Regions from separate parts of the Enterobacter oligotrophicus genome, predicted to be linked through region 1. Evidence: predicted binding sites of a transcription regulator. Region 1 holds the regulator's gene; each other region holds the start of a gene.

Evidence for each region. The regulator CRP, encoded in region 1, controls carbon source genes, mostly activating them, when cyclic AMP is high. The targets are predictions, from matches to a motif close to ATGTGANNNNNNTCACAT.
Region 2: the regulator CRP is predicted to act here: its motif matches at 1,758-1,775, upstream of udp (uridine phosphorylase).
Region 3: the regulator CRP is predicted to act here: its motif matches at 1,037-1,054, upstream of serC (3-phosphoserine/phosphohydroxythreonine transaminase).

Annotation. Positions count from the first base shown of each region.
Region 1 covers NZ_AP019007.1:2,053,595-2,057,366, forward strand. Annotated here, with positions in the region: gene EoCCA6_RS09980 (hydrolase) at 1-434, shown strand, start outside; gene EoCCA6_RS09985 (YheU family protein) at 431-649, shown strand; gene EoCCA6_RS09990 (phosphoribulokinase) at 680-1,549, shown strand; gene EoCCA6_RS09995 (OsmC family protein) at 1,636-2,040, opposite strand; gene crp (cAMP-activated global transcriptional regulator CRP) at 2,352-2,984, shown strand; gene EoCCA6_RS10005 (YccS/YhfK family putative transporter) at 3,041-3,772, shown strand, end outside.
Region 2 covers NZ_AP019007.1:2,244,569-2,248,340, reverse strand. Annotated here, with positions in the region: gene metE (5-methyltetrahydropteroyltriglutamate--homocysteine S-methyltransferase) at 1-790, shown strand, start outside; gene EoCCA6_RS10825 (dienelactone hydrolase family protein) at 837-1,643, opposite strand; gene udp (uridine phosphorylase) at 1,899-2,660, shown strand; gene rmuC (DNA recombination protein RmuC) at 2,799-3,772, shown strand, end outside.
Region 3 covers NZ_AP019007.1:4,121,964-4,125,735, forward strand. Annotated here, with positions in the region: gene ycaO (30S ribosomal protein S12 methylthiotransferase accessory factor YcaO) at 1-171, opposite strand, end outside; gene EoCCA6_RS19700 (DUF421 domain-containing protein) at 299-991, shown strand; gene serC (3-phosphoserine/phosphohydroxythreonine transaminase) at 1,154-2,242, shown strand; gene aroA (3-phosphoshikimate 1-carboxyvinyltransferase) at 2,312-3,595, shown strand.

The DNA of each region.
Region 1 (3,772 bases):
CACGGGTGTATCAGCGCTACCTTCTTAACCTGCTGAAAGCCAACGCGGCTCGCAAACTTAAGGCGTATCCGGATACATTGCCCGTCAGCCTGCAACAGCTCAAGCGCGTGAAGCGTCTGCGCGAGTTTGACGATCTGATCACCTCGAAGATCCACGGCTTTGCGGATGCCATTGACTACTACCGTCAGTGCAGCGCGATGCCGTTATTGAACCAAATCACAAAGCCGACGCTGATTATCCACGCCAAAGATGACCCGTTTATGGATCACCACTCTATTCCGGCACCCGACCATTTACCGGCAAACGTGCAGTATCAACTTACGGAATACGGCGGACACGTCGGCTTCGTTGGCGGCACGCTGCGTCGACCCAAAATGTGGCTGGAAACGCGCATTCCTGACTGGTTAACGGCTTATCTGGACGGTAAACAATGATTATTCCCTGGCAGGATCTGGCTCCCGAAACGCTCGATAATCTGATTGAAAGTTTTGTATTACGTGAAGGCACCGATTATGGTGAACATGAACGTTCGCTTGAGCAAAAGGTCAGCGATGTGAAGCGCCAGCTCAAAAGCGGCGACGTGGTGCTGGTGTGGTCCGAACTGCATGAGACAGTCAATATCATGCCCCGCAACGCGTTTCACGGCTGAGCTTAAAACCTTTCCAGTCAGGGAGTTGCTATGTCTGCCAGACATCCGGTTATTGCCGTAACGGGTTCGAGTGGTGCGGGAACCACCACCACCAGCCTCGCCTTTCGCAAGATTTTCGCCCAGCTGAATTTACGGGCGGCAGAGGTCGAAGGCGACAGCTTTCACCGCTACACGCGCCCGGAGATGGACATGGCCATCCGCAAGGCGCGCGATCTGGGTAAACACATCAGCTATTTCGGCCCGGAGGCCAATGATTTCGGCCTGCTGGAGCAAACCTTCGCTGAATACGGTCAGAGCGGTAAAGGGCAATCCCGTAAATACCTGCATACCTACGATGAAGCCGTTCCCTGGAACCAGGTGCCGGGGACGTTCACGCCCTGGCAGCCGCTGCCGGAACCGACCGACGTGCTGTTTTATGAAGGGCTACACGGCGGCGTGGTCACGCCACAGCACGACGTGGCGCGCCATGTGGATCTGCTGGTCGGCGTAGTGCCGATCGTTAACCTCGAGTGGATACAGAAGCTGACGCGTGACATGAGCGAGCGCGGCCATTCGCGTGAAGCGGTGATGGATTCGGTGGTACGCTCCATGGAAGATTACATCAACTACCTCACGCCGCAGTTCTCCCGTACCCACATTAACTTCCAGCGCGTGCCGACGGTGGACACCTCTAACCCGTTCGCCGCCAAAAGTATCCCGTCGCTGGATGAGAGCTTTGTGGTGATCCATTTCCGCAATCTCGAAGATATCGATTACCCCTGGCTGCTGGCGATGCTGCAGGGCTCGTTTATTTCTCACATGAATACATTGGTGGTGCCGGGCGGGAAAATGGGGCTGGCGATGGAGTTAATTATGACACCGCTGGTGCAGCGGTTGATGGAAGGAAAGCAGATCGCGTGACGCCTGTTACCGGATGGCGTTTCGCTTATCCGGCCTACGTTCGTGCAGTTGTAGGCCCGGTAAGCGCAGCGCCACCGGGCTTTGTTTTAAGCCTCGATCACTTCATACGAATGGGTGATTTTTACCGCTTTCTCCAGCATTAACGCCACAGAGCAGTATTTCTCCGCAGAAAGATCCACCGCGCGTGATACCGCCGCATCTTTCAGCTCCTTGCCGGTAACAATAAAGTGCAGATTAATGTGCGTAAACAGGCGCGGTGCCTCTTCGCGGCGTTCAGACGTGAGTTTGACTTCGCAATCGGTCACATTGTGGCGGCCTTTTTGCAGAATCGACACCACGTCGATTGCGCTGCATCCGCCCGCCGCCATCAGCACCATCTCCATCGGGCTTGGGGCTTTGTCGCCGGAGTTCCCGTCCATCAAAATCTGGTGTCCTGAAGCGGACTCGCCCAGGAACGTTAACCCTTCAACCCACTTTACACGCGCTTGCATATTCATTAACTCCAACGTTGCATTTTTGGTGACAGATTACGCGCGCGTTACATTTCTCGCAACGGAAGGCGACCTGCATCATGCTGAAGCGAGACACCAGGAGACACGCGGCTAAAGCTATGCTAAAACACTCTGGATGCTACAGTAATACATTGACGTTACACATGTATGCAGAGGACATCAAACTTTACTGGCTGCGAAACGTTACGACAGCCGACTTCCCAGGGTATGGGTAAGAATTCGATTGCAACCCCAGAGTCCGGATGCATCTTATGACTCTGGTGACAGCTTATAACAGAGGATAACAGCGCATGGTGCTTGGCAAACCGCAAACAGACCCGACTCTCGAATGGTTCTTGTCTCATTGCCACATTCATAAGTACCCATCGAAAAGCACTCTGATTCACCAGGGTGAAAAAGCCGAAACGTTGTATTACATCGTTAAAGGCTCGGTGGCAGTGCTGATCAAAGATGAAGAAGGGAAAGAGATGATCCTTTCTTATCTGAACCAGGGCGATTTCATCGGTGAACTGGGCCTGTTTGAAGAGGGCCAGGAACGTAGCGCCTGGGTTCGTGCAAAAACAGCATGTGAAGTGGCTGAAATTTCCTACAAGAAATTCCGTCAGTTGATCCAGGTTAACCCGGACATCCTGATGCGTCTTTCTTCCCAGATGGCTCGCCGTCTGCAGGTCACGTCTGAGAAAGTGGGTAACCTCGCCTTCCTGGACGTTACCGGCCGTATCGCGCAGACGCTGCTGAACCTGGCGAAACAGCCAGACGCCATGACCCACCCTGACGGCATGCAAATTAAAATTACCCGTCAGGAAATTGGTCAGATCGTCGGTTGCTCCCGCGAAACAGTGGGCCGTATCCTGAAAATGCTGGAAGACCAGAACCTGATCTCTGCCCACGGTAAAACTATCGTGGTTTACGGAACCCGTTAATTCCGGCCAAACGGCGTGCCATCGCAAGGTGGCACGCCGTTTTTGTCTCTATTCCCATGTGGCGCAGGCTGATTTATCACCCGGAAGTTAACTACGCACTGCGACAAACGCTGGTGTTGTGTCTTCCCGTGGCTGTGGGTCTGATCCTCGGACATCTCCAGCAGGGTCTGCTGTTTTCTCTCGTTCCCGCCTGCTGCAACATTGCCGGTCTGGATACGCCGCATAAGCGTTTTTTCAAACGTCTGATTATTGGTGGCTGCCTGTTCGCAGGCTGTAGCCTCGCCGTACAGCTCCTGCTTGCCCGCGATATTCCGCTGCCGTTGATTTTGACCGTGCTGGCGATGACGCTCGGCGTGACCGCCGAAATCAGCTCGCTGCATGCCCGGTTACTCCCCGCTTCGCTGATTGCCGCCATCTTCACTCTGAGCCTTGCGGGCAATATGCCGGTGTGGGAACCGCTGCTGATCTACGCCCTCGGCACGCTGTGGTACGGGCTGTTTAACTGGTTCTGGTTCTGGCTGTGGCGCGAACAACCGCTGCGCGAATCCCTGAGCCTGCTCTATGTGCAGCTTGCAGATTACTGCGAAGCCAAATATACCCTGCTTACCCAGCACACCGATCCGGAAAAATCACTGCCGCCGCTGCTGGCACGTCAGCAAAAAGTGGTCGATCTGATAAGCCAGTGCTATCAGCAATTACACATGCTGGCCGCCAATAAAAACCATGATTACAAGCGGCTGCTGCGTACCTTCCAGGTGGGGCTGGATTTACAGGAGCATATCTCCGTG
Region 2 (3,772 bases), 190 kb from region 1:
GGAATACTTTGGCGAACATCTGGACGGCTTCGTCTTTACCCAGAACGGTTGGGTGCAGAGCTACGGCTCCCGCTGCGTAAAACCGCCGGTAGTGATTGGCGACGTCAGCCGCCCGGAAGCGATCACCGTGGAGTGGGCGAAGTATGCCCAGTCTCTGACCGACAAGCCGGTAAAAGGCATGCTGACCGGCCCGGTGACGATTCTCTGCTGGTCGTTCCCGCGTGAAGACGTGACCCGTGAAACCATCGCCAAACAGATTGCGCTGGCGCTGCGTGATGAAGTGGCGGATCTGGAAGCAGCAGGCATTGGCATCATCCAGATTGACGAACCGGCACTGCGCGAAGGGCTTCCGCTGCGCCGCAGCGACTGGGATGCGTACCTGAAGTGGGGCGTGGAAGCGTTCCGTATCAACGCGGCGGTCGCAAAGGACGACACGCAGATCCACACCCACATGTGCTACTGCGAATTTAACGACATCATGGATTCCATTGCCGCGCTGGATGCGGATGTGATCACCATCGAAACCTCACGTTCGGACATGGAGCTACTGGAGTCGTTCGAAGAGTTCGACTACCCGAACGAAATCGGGCCGGGCGTGTATGACATTCACTCCCCGAATGTCCCGAGCGTCGAATGGATTGAGGCGCTGCTGAAAAAAGCCGCCCAGCGCATTCCGGCGGAACGCCTGTGGGTGAACCCGGACTGTGGCCTGAAAACCCGTGGCTGGCCGGAGACGCGCGCGGCGCTGGCGAATATGGTGAAGGCGGCGCAGAATCTGCGTCAGGCTTGATGAAATGCAGGCCCGGTAAGGCGTAGCCGCCACCGGGCTTTTATTTTTACGCTTTCTTGCCACCGTACTGGCTGAACCACGCCAGCATCCGCTGCCAGCCATCTTTGGCAGATTCTGCGTGGTAGCTCGGACGATAGTCGGCATTAAACGCGTGTCCGGCATCCGGGTACACCACGATCTCCGCCTTCGCGTTTGCCGCGCGCAGCGCCTGGCGCATCGTCTCGACCGTATCAAGCGGGATGCCAGTGTCCTGGCCGCCATAAAGTCCCAGCACCGGAGCATTCAAATCCGTCGCGATATCAACAGGTTGCTTCGGTGAGTTCAACGTCTTTTCCCCCACCAGCTTGCCGTACCAGGCGACGGCGGCTTTGAGCTGCGGATTGTGCGCAGCATACAGCCAGCTTATGCGTCCACCCCAGCAGAAGCCCGTGACCATAAGACGGTGCGGGTCGCCGCCGTTGCGTGCCGCCCAGCTGGCAACGTGGTCCAGGTCGGCCAGCACCTGTGCGTCCGGCACTTTGCTGACCAGGTTGCTGAACAGCGTCGGGATATCGCTGTAATCGTTCGGATCGCCCTGACGGAAATAAAGCTCAGGCGCAACGGCCAGGTAACCTTCCAGCGCCAGACGACGGCAGAGGTCGCGAATATGTTCGTGAACGCCAAAAATCTCCTGAACCACAATCACGATCGGCAGCGGACCGCCTGCCGATTTTGGCCGCGCGTGGTAAGCAGGCATATTCTCCCCCTGCGAGGGAATAGACGTCTCACCTGCAGTAATGGCTTCTTCAGGCGTTGAGACGATGGTGGAAGCATGCGGAGCCGCAGCAGGTGCAAAACCGGTTTTTTCAGTCATGGCATTCTCCGTACCAATGAGTTAGCGCAAAGGTAAATATAGTCACCAGGTTAACAACCCACAGTGCCTTATACAGTCTATCTTTTGTGCAGCATCCCACGATATAACTTGTTAATGTGATGTAAATCACTATTTTGTGGAAATTAACTGCAATCATTTTCATTCATGGTGAGTTTCATCACGAAATTAAGCCCTTTGCTTCTGTAAAGTACCGTTTTACTTCTTCTGACTAACCGACCCACAGAGGAGTCACCTATGTCCAAGTCTGATGTTTTTCATCTCGGCCTCACTAAAAACGATTTACAAGGGGCTACGCTGGCTATCGTCCCTGGCGATCCGGAGCGTGTGGAAAAGATCGCCGCGCTGATGGATAAGCCGGTCAAGCTGGCTGCCCATCGTGAATTCACCACCTGGCGTGCAGAGCTGGATGGCAAAGCGGTGATCGTGTGCTCTACCGGTATCGGCGGCCCGTCTACCTCTATCGCCGTGGAAGAACTGGCACAATTGGGCATTCGTACTTTCCTGCGAATCGGTACTACCGGTGCGATTCAGCCGCACATTAATGTGGGCGACGTGCTGGTGACGACCGCGTCCGTGCGTCTGGACGGTGCCAGCCTGCACTTTGCACCAATGGAATTCCCGGCAGTGGCGGATTTCGAATGTACCACTGCGCTGGTTGAAGCCGCGAAATCTGTGGGCGCAACCACCCACGTGGGCGTCACTGCATCCTCTGATACCTTCTACCCTGGCCAGGAGCGCTACGATACCTTCTCTGGCCGCGTGGTGAGCCGCTTCAAAGGCTCTATGGAAGAGTGGCAGTCCATGGGCGTAATGAACTACGAAATGGAATCTGCAACCCTGCTGACCATGTGCGCAAGCCAGGGTCTGCGTGCCGGTATGGTGGCGGGCGTTATCGTCAACCGTACCCAGCAGGAGATCCCGAACGCTGAAACCATGAAGCAGACCGAAAGTCATGCGGTGAAAATCGTGGTGGAAGCGGCTCGCCGTCTTATCTAGTCCTCCCTTTCAAGATAAAAGGCCGGCGCGTTCGGCCTTTATTTTTTGCGTAGCGCCTCGCAGGAAAACCCTTTCAAACTGGACGTTTATACAGCACAATTCTATTTTGTGCGGTAATACGTTGATGCAGGGGGCATTGTGGATCTCTCAATCCTGATTTATGCGGTGATTGCGCTGGTGGGCGTGGCGATAGGGTGGCTGATTTCAGGTTATCAGCATGCGCAGCAGAAGGCCGATCAACTGGCAGAGCGCGAGGAGATAGTTGCCGGGTTAAGTGCGGCAAAACAGCAGCTTGCTCTGAGCGATCACTGGCGTGATGAGTGCGAACTGCTTAACAATGAACTGCGCAACCTGCGTGACATCAACACCTCGCTGGAGGCCGATCTGCGCGAAGTGACCACCCGTCTCGAATCCACCCAGTTGCATGCGGAAGACAAAATCCGCCAGATGATCAACAGCGAGCAGCGCCTCAGCGAGCAGTTTGAGAACCTCGCCAATCGCATTTTTGAGCACAGCAACCGCCGCGTCGACGAGCAAAACCGTCAGAGTCTTAACAGCCTGCTGACACCGCTGCGCGAACAGCTGGACGGTTTTCGTCGTCAGGTGCAGGACAGCTTTGGTCAGGAGGCGCGTGAGCGCCACACCCTGGCACATGAAATTCGCAATCTCCAGCAGTTGAACGCGCAGATGGCACAGGAGGCGGTCAACCTGACCCGTGCACTGAAAGGAGACAACAAAACCCAGGGAAACTGGGGTGAAGTCGTCCTGACGCGCGTGCTGGAAGCCTCTGGTCTGCGTGAAGGGTACGAATATGAAACGCAGGTCAGCATCGAAAACGATGCCCGTTCGCGGATGCAGCCGGATGTGATTGTGCGTCTGCCGCAGGGTAAAGACGTGGTGATTGATGCCAAAATGACGCTGGTGGCCTACGAGCGCTATTTTAATGCCGAAGACGATTACACCCGTGAGTCGGCGTTGCAGGAGCATATTGCCTCCGTGCGTAATCACATTCGTCTGCTGGGCCGGAAGGATTATCAACAGCTTCCAGGTCTCCGCTCGCTCGACTATGTCCTGATGTTTATCCCGGTAGAGCCTGCATTCCTGTTGGCGCT
Region 3 (3,772 bases), 2.1 Mb from region 1:
AAAGCACAGCGCGCAGTCTTTATCGCGAATATGCACGGACCAGACGTGAGGCACCGGGTTCAGCCAGGAGGCTTCTTCAATATTAAAGCCCAGGTCGGTCAGTTTCTGCTGGAAGCGAGCGATGGAATCTTCCAGAGCGGCGTCTTTGCCGGGGATAAACGTTTGAGTCATGGCGTTCACTTTTATCGTACGTAAAGCGCGCAATGATACGGGTTTTGCGTGACGGGTGCTATCTCCGGCGAAAATAAATGGCTGGACTATGCTTAAAGACAGTAACCCACTGTTAAGGCGTAGAAAAATGAAAGCATTCGATCTCCAGCGGATGGCGTTTGACAAAGTTCCTCTTGAGTTTTTAGGTGAGGTGGCGCTGCGTAGCCTTTATACCTTCGTGCTGGTGTTTCTGTTTCTCAAAATCACCGGACGCCGTGGCGTTCGGCAGATGTCCCTCTTTGAAGTGCTTATCATTCTGACGCTGGGTTCAGCGGCAGGGGATGTGGCGTTCTATGACGATGTGCCGATGGTGCCGGTCTTTATTGTCTTTGTTTCCCTCGCGTTGTTGTACCGGCTGGTGATGTGGCTGATGTCGAAAAGCGAAAAGCTGGAAGATCTGCTTGAAGGGAAACCGGTGGTGATTGTGGAAGACGGGCAACTGGCCTGGGAGAAAGTGCAAAGTGCCAATATGACGGAGTTCGAGTTCTTTATGGAGCTGCGTCTCAACAGCGTTGAACAACTGGGGCAGGTGCGTCTGGCCATTATGGAAACGAACGGGCAAATCAGCGTCTATTACTATCCCGACGATGAGGTGAAGCCTGGGTTGTGCATCCTGCCGGATATGCTGGTGGAACGGTTTACGACCGTACCCGAAACCGAAGAGTATGCCTGTATCAAATGTAGTCATGTGGTTGCCATGCGGGCGGGTGAACATCAATTATGCCCTCGCTGTACGAATCCAGAATGGACGAAGGTTAGCCGGGCTATACGTGTTACCTGACAGCCATTTTGTCGGTTTTGTGACAGCGGAGCGGCAGAATGTATTGTGTGACGAAGGACACATTTCACCCGTCATAAGTTTTAGACATTGCGGCGCGTGTCACTGAATGATAAAACCGATATCCACAGTTATAACTTATTGCTTTTAGCGTGGTGAGGGGAAATGGCTCAAGTCTTTAATTTCAGTTCAGGTCCGGCAATGTTACCGGCGGATGTACTTAAACAGGCTCAACAGGAACTGTGTGACTGGAACGGTCTGGGTACGTCGGTGATGGAAATCAGCCACCGTGGTAAAGAGTTTATTCAGGTGGCAGAAGAGGCAGAAAAGGATTTTCGCGATCTGCTGAACATTCCCTCCAACTACAAAGTATTGTTCTGCCACGGTGGTGGACGCGGTCAGTTTGCGGGTATCCCGCTCAATCTGCTGGGCGACAAAACCACCGCCGATTACGTTGATGCAGGCTACTGGGCAGCCAGTGCGGTAAAAGAGGCGCACAAATACTGCACACCAAACGTTATTGATGCCAAAGTGACCGTTGACGGTCTGCGCGCCGTTAAGCCAATGAGCGAGTGGCAGCTTTCCTCTGATGCCGCTTATCTGCACTATTGCCCGAACGAAACGATCGACGGCATCGCCATTCACGAAGAGCCAAACTTTGGTGAGAACGTGGTCGTGACCGCGGATCTCTCTTCTACCATTCTTTCCTCGCCTCTGGATGTCAGCCGTTACGGTGTGATTTATGCCGGTGCGCAGAAAAACATCGGTCCCGCTGGTTTGACCCTGGTCATCGTGCGTGAAGACCTGCTTGGTAAAGCGCATAAATCCTGCCCGTCGATTCTTGATTACACCGTGCTGAACGATAACGACTCGATGTTCAACACGCCGCCAACGTTCGCCTGGTATCTCTCCGGTCTGGTCTTCAAATGGCTGAAGCAAAAGGGCGGCGTGGCGCAGATGAACACCATCAATCAGCAAAAAGCGGAACTGCTGTACGGCGTGATTGATAAAAGCGACTTCTACCGTAACGATGTGGCGAAAGCTAACCGTTCCCGCATGAACGTGCCGTTCCAGCTGGCTGATAGCAACCTGGATAAAGTATTCCTGGAAGAGTCCTTCGCTGCGGGGCTGCACGCGCTGAAAGGCCACCGTGTAGTGGGCGGGATGCGCGCCTCTATTTATAACGCCATGCCGCTGGAAGGTGTTAAGGCACTGACCGATTTCATGATCGACTTCGAACGTCGTCACGGTTAATTGCGCTGTTTTTCACCCCCGTAGCATTGCTGCGGGGTTTTTATTATGTTGAGTTGAGAGTTAAGTTTCATGGAATCCCTGACGTTACAACCTATCGCGCGGGTAGATGGCACCATTAATCTGCCTGGTTCAAAAAGTGTCTCGAACCGCGCTCTGCTGCTGGCAGCTCTGGCAAACGGCACCACCGTCCTCACAAACCTGCTGGACAGCGATGACGTGCGCCATATGCTCAATGCACTGAAAGCGTTGGGCGTACATTACACACTCTCTGACGATCGTACCCGTTGTGAGGTGACCGGCAACGGCGGTGCGTTACGTTCCGGTGAAGCGCTGGAGCTGTTCCTGGGCAATGCAGGGACGGTGATGCGTCCGTTAGCCGCCGCGCTGTGCCTCGGCAGCAATAACATTGTGCTGACCGGTGAACCGCGTATGAAAGAGCGTCCGATCGGCCATCTGGTGGATGCTCTGCGTCAGGGGGGGGCTCAGATCGATTACCTGGAGCAGGAAAATTATCCGCCGCTGCGCCTGCGCGGTGGTTTTACTGGCGGTACGGTTGAGGTTGACGGCAGTGTCTCCAGTCAGTTCCTGACGGCATTGCTGATGACGGCACCGCTGGCTCCGCAGGATACAGTTATCACTATCAAAGGTGACCTGGTCTCTAAACCGTACATTGATATCACGCTGCACCTGATGAAAACTTTCGGCGTTGAGGTTGAAAACCAGGCTTATCAGCATTTTGTGGTTCGCGGTGCGCAGCAGTACCAGTCTCCGGGCCACTACCTCGTTGAAGGCGATGCTTCATCCGCGTCCTATTTCCTTGCCGCTGGCGCGATTAAAGGCGGTACGGTAAAAGTGACCGGCATTGGCCGCAACAGCGTGCAGGGCGATATCCGCTTTGCTGACGTGCTGGAAAAAATGGGTGCCATTGTCACCTGGGGCGATGACTTCATCTCTTGTACCCGTGGCGAGCTGAACGCCATCGATATGGACATGAACCATATCCCGGATGCGGCAATGACCATTGCCACGGCGGCGCTGTTTGCCAAAGGCACCACCACGCTGCGTAACATCTATAACTGGCGCGTAAAAGAGACGGACCGCCTGTTCGCGATGGCCACCGAGCTGCGTAAAGTGGGTGCCGAAGTGGAAGAGGGCGAAGACTACATTCGCGTCACGCCTCCGGCGAAACTGCAGTTTGCGGAAATTGGCACCTACAACGATCACCGTATGGCGATGTGCTTCTCGCTGGTGGCGCTGTCCGACACGCCGGTCACTATTCTCGATCCGAAGTGTACGGCGAAAACCTTCCCGGACTACTTCGAACAGCTGGCGCGCATTAGCACGCTGGCTTGATCGTTCTCTGCCGCATCATCCGGTGCGGCATTTCCTTACGCTTCCTGACGAACACTTCCGCCCATTTCTTCTACACTCTGCTTCAATCATTCCGTAATTTGCACGCAAGGGTAACAGTTGCGCACGTTGACGCGTATAATGCGCGGCGTTCATGTTAACGGTATGCCTTTATTAAGG